One region of the Pseudomonas sp. LBUM1678 genome, then DNA from elsewhere that is predicted to be linked to it. Evidence: riboswitches for the same ligand, from Rfam matches in the RefSeq annotation. Region 1 holds a riboswitch; the other holds the start of a gene.
What was found. A riboswitch is a leader RNA that binds a small molecule or an ion and turns the genes downstream of it on or off. The one in region 1 is predicted to bind cobalamin.

Region 1 (3,398 bases):
GTCGCTGAGTTCCGGGTCCGGGCGATCATCGCCGGGCACCAGAATCAGCTGCACACCGCGTTGGGACAGCTCCACCAGACGCTCGACCCCGTACCGCCAATAGGCAATGCCGCCGTGCAGCGAAATCAGAATCACCTTGGCGTGGCGCAGCACTTCGTCGACATACAGGTCGACCGACGCATGATTCTGCACTTGCATCGGGTTGGCCAGGCGCACGCTGGGGTAATCGTCCGGCAACTGCTGCGCCGCTTCAGCGAGCAGCGCCAGGCTGGAATCACCGCTGCACAGGATCACCAGCTCGGCGGGGGTTTGTCCAAGGTCGGCAATGTTGTCATCCGACACGAAACCGCCGGGCTGGGTCCTGAGCAGGTGCATGGCTTAAGCGCTGAGCGCGGCGCGCAATTGCGCTTCGAGCAGCGCGGCGTCCAGTTCCTGGCCGATCAGCACCAGGCGCGTGGTGCGCGCTTCGTCGGCGCCCCACTGACGGTCGAAATGCTTGTCGAAACGCGTGCCCACGCCCTGGATCAGCAGGCGCATCGGTTTGTTCGGGATCGCCGCGAAACCTTTGACCCGCAGGATGCCGTGCTGGACCACCAATTGGGTCAGCGCGTCCAGCAGCAAGCTTTCGTCAGCCTGCGGCAGCTCGATGGAGATCGAATCGAAGGCGTCGTGATCGTGATCATCTTCACCTTCGTGGTGGTGATCGTGATGGCTGTGGCGGCTGTCGATGTGTTCTTCGGAACCGGCACCGAGGCCGATCAGCACGTCCAGTGGCACGCGGCCGCTGCTGGCTTCGATGACTTTGACGGCGGGCGGCAGCTCTTCGGCGACTTCCAGGCGCACGCGGGCCAGGTCTTCAGGGCTGATCAGGTCGGCCTTGTTGAGAATCACCAGGTCGGCGCTGGCCAGTTGGTCGGCGAACAGTTCGTGCAGCGGCGATTCGTGGTCCAGGTTCGGGTCGAGTTTGCGCTGGGCATCAACTTGATCCGGGAACGCAGCGAAGGTGCCAGCGGCGACGGCCGGGCTGTCGACCACGGTGATGACCGCGTCAACGGTGCAGGCGCTGCGGATTTCCGGCCACTGGAAGGCTTGTACCAGCGGCTTTGGCAGGGCCAGGCCCGAGGTTTCGATGAGGATGTGGTCGAGGTCACCGCGACGGGCGACGAGTTCGCGCATCACCGGGAAGAATTCTTCCTGGACGGTGCAGCACAGGCAGCCGTTGGCCAATTCGTAGACACGACCGTTGGCTTCTTCTTCAGTGCAACCGATGGAGCACTGCTTGAGGATCTCGCCGTCGATGCCCAGCTCGCCAAACTCGTTGACGATCACCGCGATGCGGCGGCCCTGAGCGTTGTCGAGCATGTGCCGCAGCAGGGTGGTTTTGCCCGAGCCGAGAAAGCCGGTAACGATGGTGACGGGGAGTTTGGCCAGTGTTTTCATCGGATGCCCTTTGGCAAGGTGGCGGGCATACGGGACGACAATCGCAGCGACGGGCGCGCGCGGAAGAGTTCGCCACCGGATCACCCCGCCCGGTTGTAGTGAGAATCTGTGTCGAGGCAGGTCTCCTGGCTGACGGTGTGCCGGGCGCTTGGCCTGGCATTCGCTGCGCCTTCCCGCGAACCCGTTGGACAGGGCTTGCAGTGGCGTGGCAGCGAACATCACCGTTCACAGTTGCGGGGGCAGCCGCGGCATCGACCGCGTTCCCTTCTTAGCTTCGGCAAATGCCGAAGAACCTCGAAAGCGCAAGGCTACGCATCGTCTTGGGGCGGGTCAATGTCTTGTGTCCGCCGCACCGGCCCCTTCGCGGGCAAGCCTCGCTCCTACAGGACGGCGGTGCTTTTGTAGGAGCGAGGCTTGCCCGCGAAGAATTCACCTCGGTCTCGAGATGAGAACCCATGCCAATTGACGCCAAACCCCCGCCCATGCTCTCCTACACGCCTTGTTACGGGTGCCCTTCACAGGGTGAAACGGGAAACCGGTGAATCATGTGCTTTACTCAAAGCCATGTCAGTCCGGTGCTGCCCCCGCAACGGTAAGCGAGCGAAGCGTCAGATCCACTGTGCCAGCAGTTCGGCATGGGAAGGTGATGCTTGCAGGTTCCGGCGAAAGCCAACACCCCTCGTGAGCCCGGAGACCGGCCCGCAACACAAAGTGACCATTACGATCACTGAATGACAAACCCGCGGTGGGCGGGCGCTGTTTGAACCTTTGCGTGCCCGACTCGCAGGGGTCTTCCATGCGCTCTATTCACCCGCTGACAGACCAGAGGGAAGCGCCATGTCGATCATCAGCAGCACTCGCCACACAACGGCCAGCACCACCACGACCCTGACTCAACGCCTGAGCGCTGCCGTTTGCGCATCGATCCTTGGCGCGTGCCTTGTGTATTTCGCCGGTTTCTCGCACATCGAAGCGGTCCACAATGCCGCGCACGATACCCGTCACAGCTCCGCCTTCCCGTGCCATTGAGACCTGCTGACATGATCAAGCGTATTGCGCAAACCGCAGGTTTCACCGGGCTGCTGGCCGCCCTGTTGCTGACCCTGCTGCAAAGTTTCTGGGTGTCTCCGCTGATTTTGCAGGCCGAAACCTACGAAAAATCCGAGCCGGCCGCGGTTGAAGTTCACGAACACGCCGCCGGTGTCGCCGCTCACACTCATGATGCCGAAGCCTGGGAACCGGAAGACGGCTGGCAGCGCGTGTTGTCGACCACGGGCGGCAATCTGGTCGTTGCCGTCGGTTTCGCCCTGATGCTCGCCGGTCTCTACACCTTGCGTGCACCGACCAAAACCTCCCAGGGCTTGCTTTGGGGCCTGGCCGGTTACGCGACTTTCGTGTTGGCGCCAACCCTCGGCTTGCCGCCTGAACTGCCAGGCACTGCGGCGGCAGATCTGGCGCAACGGCAACTCTGGTGGGTCGGCACGGCCGCCTCCACGGCTGTCGGCATTGCGTTGATTGTGTTTAGCCGTCACTGGCTGATGAAGATCCTCGGCGTGGCGATTCTCGCTGTACCTCACGTGATCGGCGCGCCGCAACCGGAAGTGCACTCTATGCTCGCTCCTGAAGCCCTGGAAACGCAGTTCAAAATCGCTTCGCAGCTGACCAACGTCGCGTTCTGGCTGGCCCTGGGCCTGATCAGCGCCTGGTTGTTCCGCCGCAAAAGCGATGGCCAATACCACGCATGACCGATACCCGCACAGCGCCGACTTTAGTCGTCGGCCTGGGCTGCCAGCGCGGCTGCCCTGCCAGCACACTGCGGGCGCTGCTCGATCAGGCATTACAGGCGCATAAAATCGGACTTCACCAGATCAAGGCCCTGGCCAGCATCGACCTGAAACGTGATGAACCTGGCCTGATCGAGTTGGCCGCGCAACTCGCATTGCCGCTGATGTATTTCA
Region 2 (3,398 bases), 2.1 Mb from region 1:
CATCCCGCCACACTCGGCCAACAACGGTTTGCCGGCGGCATGATGGGCGCGGATCGCATTGAGCATCGAGGTGTTCTGTGACAGCGCCACATGGTGCAGTTCCGGATAACCACCCGGTAGATAAAGGCTGTCCGCCTCTGGCAAATCAGCATCGCGGATCGGCGAGAAAAACAGCAGTTCGGCGCCCATGGCCCGCAGCAAATCCAGGCTCGCACCGTAGGTGAAAGCGAACGCCTCATCACGGGCCACTGCGATTCGCACGCCGGCCAGCAAAGGCTCTGCGACGATCATTTCAGGCGCCGCGAATTCCACGGGCGGCGGCAGCGCCACATCGCAACTGCTGGCCAGCGATTCAGCCGCCGCATCGAGGCGCAGGTCGAGATCGTTCAACTCGCTGGCCTGGACCAGACCGAGATGACGACTCGGCAGTTCAATCCCGGTCTCGCGCGACAACGCGCCGTACCAGCGCAAACCTTCAGTCAGGCTGCCTTCGAGCAATTGCGCGTGCCGCAACGTGCCCACACGGTTGGCCAACACACCGGCAAACGGCAAGTCCGGCTGATACTTCGCCAACCCCAACGCCAGCGCACCAAAAGTCTGCGCCATGGCCGTGCCGTCGATCACACCGAGCACTGGCACACCGAAGTGCCGCGCCAGGTCAGCGCTGGACGGCGTGCCGTCGAACAGCCCCATGACGCCTTCGATGAGAATCAGGTCGGCTTCACCGGCGGCTTCCCACAACAGACGACGACTTTCCTGCTCGCCGACCATCCACATGTCAAGTTGATACACCGGCGCACCGCTGGCGCGCTCGAGAATCATCGGGTCGAGAAAGTCCGGGCCGCACTTGAATACGCGAACCTTGCGCCCCTGATTGCGATGCAAACGGGCCAGCGCGGCCGTGACGGTGGTCTTGCCCTGACCGGAGGCCGGCGCGGCGATCAGCACCGCCGGGCAATGACGTGGCTGATTCACAGCTCGACGCCTTTTTGCGCTTTGATCCCGGCCTGGAACGCGTGCTTGATCACGCCCATTTCGGTGACTGTATCGGCCAGCTCGATCATCTCCGGCTTGGCGCCGCGACCGGTGACCACCACGTGTTGCATCGGCGGACGTGCCTGCAAGTCAGTGAGCACTTGATCGAGGTCGAGGTAACCGTGCTTGAGGGCGATGTTCAGTTCATCGAGCACCACCAGGCCGATCGACGGATCGCGCAGCAGTTCGCGGGACACTTCCCAAGCCGCTTCGGCGGCGGCGATGTCACGCTGGCGGTCCTGGGTTTCCCAGGTGAAGCCCTCGCCCATCACATGAAAACGCACCTGCTCCGGGAAGCGCCGGAAGAACAGCTCTTCACCGGTGCTGTTGCGCCCCTTGATGAACTGCACCACGCCGCACTGCATGCCATGGCCCATGGACCGGGCAAGCATGCCGAAAGCCGAGCTGCTTTTGCCTTTGCCGTTGCCGGTCAGCACCAGCAGCAGGCCGCACTCATTGGGCGAGTTGGCGATGCGTTCGTCGATCACGGCTTTTTTGCGCTGCATGCGCGCCAGATGGCGTTCGTCACGATCAGGGGAATCAGTCATGGGGGAGCTCTCCGTTGAGGCTGGATAACGGCGGGCAGGCACAAGAATAGACGGCAAGAAGCCTGGCATCGCCCACCGTGATGCCGTTGGATGAATCAGGCCGGTCTCCGGGCTCATGAGCGGCTTGCGCCGGACTGCGCGCCTTCCCATGTCGACAGTCGACACAGTGGCTCAAGGCACAGTCTTCACTCATTTACCGTTGCGGGGGCAGCGCCGGGATCGTGACGTTTCGTCGCGTGAAGATGGTCACTCACCGGCTTCCCTGTTTCACTCTGTCGACCTTCGCCACAGAGCACCTGAAACAAGCCGCGAAGGTTAGAGGGTTGGGGGTGGAGCGTCAATTGAAGACAAAGCGCGGGCGAGCGATATACTGCCGCCGGTCAATTTACTGACACCCCAACTTGCACCACACTGTCAGCAGTGATATCAAAGCGCCACAACCCAACATCACAATTACAAAGGGTGAGCAACATGCAAGGCATGATCATCAGCAATCCGAAGCTGGAATTCCTGCGACCGGTGCTGGAACGCTGGTTTGACTGTATAGACCGCTACAATGCGGTGCGCGGCGATAACGACACGCCTTACTGGTATGACGAAAAAGCCAACCTTGGCTTGCTCTCCGCCGCGGCCTGGATGGCGGAAATGGTCACGCTGCAACAAACCCCAACGCGCAAGCAGAACGAAGAAGGCGAACGCAACGGCCGTGCCGATCTGTTTATCGCCTCCCCCGAAGAACGCGCCTACCTTCAGGCCACTCAACGTTGGCCGAAGGTCAATAGCCTGAACCTGAGCCAGGCGCTGCAGGACATCACCAGCAACGCCAAACGCATCAGCTACGCCAGCGACCTGAAACTCGGCTGCCTGTTCGTTGCGCCACAAAAGGCCCAGCAGAGCGCGACGCCGGAAGAACTGCAGGACATGGTCGACGACCTGCAAAAGGAACACAGCTGCGCCGTGGCCTGGTATTTCCCGTACGCCTATCGCAAGTTGCGCAACGAAGCCGGCAACTATCACCCCGGCATCGCCGTGCTGTTCAAGGAAGCCCGCGGCTGACCGGTTGAACCATCGCGCTTCAAATCTTCTCTATGATTAGGTCAATGCATTCATAGGGAAGATCCGCATGCGCAAGCCCCAGCTCGTTCTCGTCATCGCGCTCGCCGGAGGGCTCGCCGCTTGTGGTGAAACCTCCAGCTTGCAAGTCTCCGACGGTACCGGCCCGTCACCCAAGCTGCCAGAACCGAACAAGACCCTGATCCCGACGGTGAATATCGCCCCGGCGATCGGCTGGCCGGAGGGCGCGAAACCCACTCCTGCGGCGGGCACTCAAGTGGCGGCATTTGCCGAAGGGCTCGATCACCCGCGTTGGCTCTACGTGCTGCCCAACGGCGACGTGTTGGTGGCCGAAACCAACGCGCCACCGAAACCCGATGACGGCAAAGGCATTCGCGGCTGGGTAATGGGCAAAGTCATGGGCCGTGCCGGTGCCGGCGTCCCCAGCCCGAATCGCATCACGCTGCTGCGGGACAAGGACCACGACGGCATCGCCGAAACCCGCACGGTGTTCCTGGAAAACCTCAACTCGCCCTTCGGCATGACCCTGGTCGGCAACGACCTGTACGTCGCCGACACCGATCGCTTGCTGCGCTTTCACTATGAAAATGGCGACACGGCGATCAAGTCGCAGCCGATCAAGGTGGTCGATCTGCCGGGTGGGACGCTGAATCACCACTGGACCAAAAACGTCATCGCCAGCAAGGACGGGAGCAAGCTGTACGTCACGGTAGGCTCCAACAGCAACGTCGGCGAAAACGG

Region 2: it holds a riboswitch for cobalamin, as region 1 does, so the genes downstream of both, cobO (cob(I)yrinic acid a,c-diamide adenosyltransferase) here and cobW (cobalamin biosynthesis protein CobW) in region 1, are expected to answer to the same signal.

The regions. Positions count from the first base shown of each region.
Region 1 is NZ_CP166775.1:3,943,594-3,946,991, forward strand. It holds gene cobN (cobaltochelatase subunit CobN) at 1-375, opposite strand, end outside; gene cobW (cobalamin biosynthesis protein CobW) at 379-1,440, opposite strand; cobalamin riboswitch at 1,539-1,752, opposite strand; cobalamin riboswitch at 1,930-2,157, shown strand; gene ACA070_RS17920 (CbtB domain-containing protein) at 2,278-2,469, shown strand; gene ACA070_RS17925 (CbtA family protein) at 2,481-3,185, shown strand; gene ACA070_RS17930 (cobalamin biosynthesis protein) at 3,182-3,398, shown strand, end outside.
Region 2 is NZ_CP166775.1:1,869,568-1,872,965, reverse strand. It holds gene ACA070_RS08480 (cobyrinic acid a,c-diamide synthase CobB) at 1-975, opposite strand, end outside; gene cobO (cob(I)yrinic acid a,c-diamide adenosyltransferase) at 972-1,583, opposite strand; cobalamin riboswitch at 1,665-1,898, opposite strand; gene ACA070_RS08470 (hypothetical protein) at 2,055-2,639, shown strand; gene ACA070_RS08465 (PQQ-dependent sugar dehydrogenase) at 2,707-3,398, shown strand, end outside.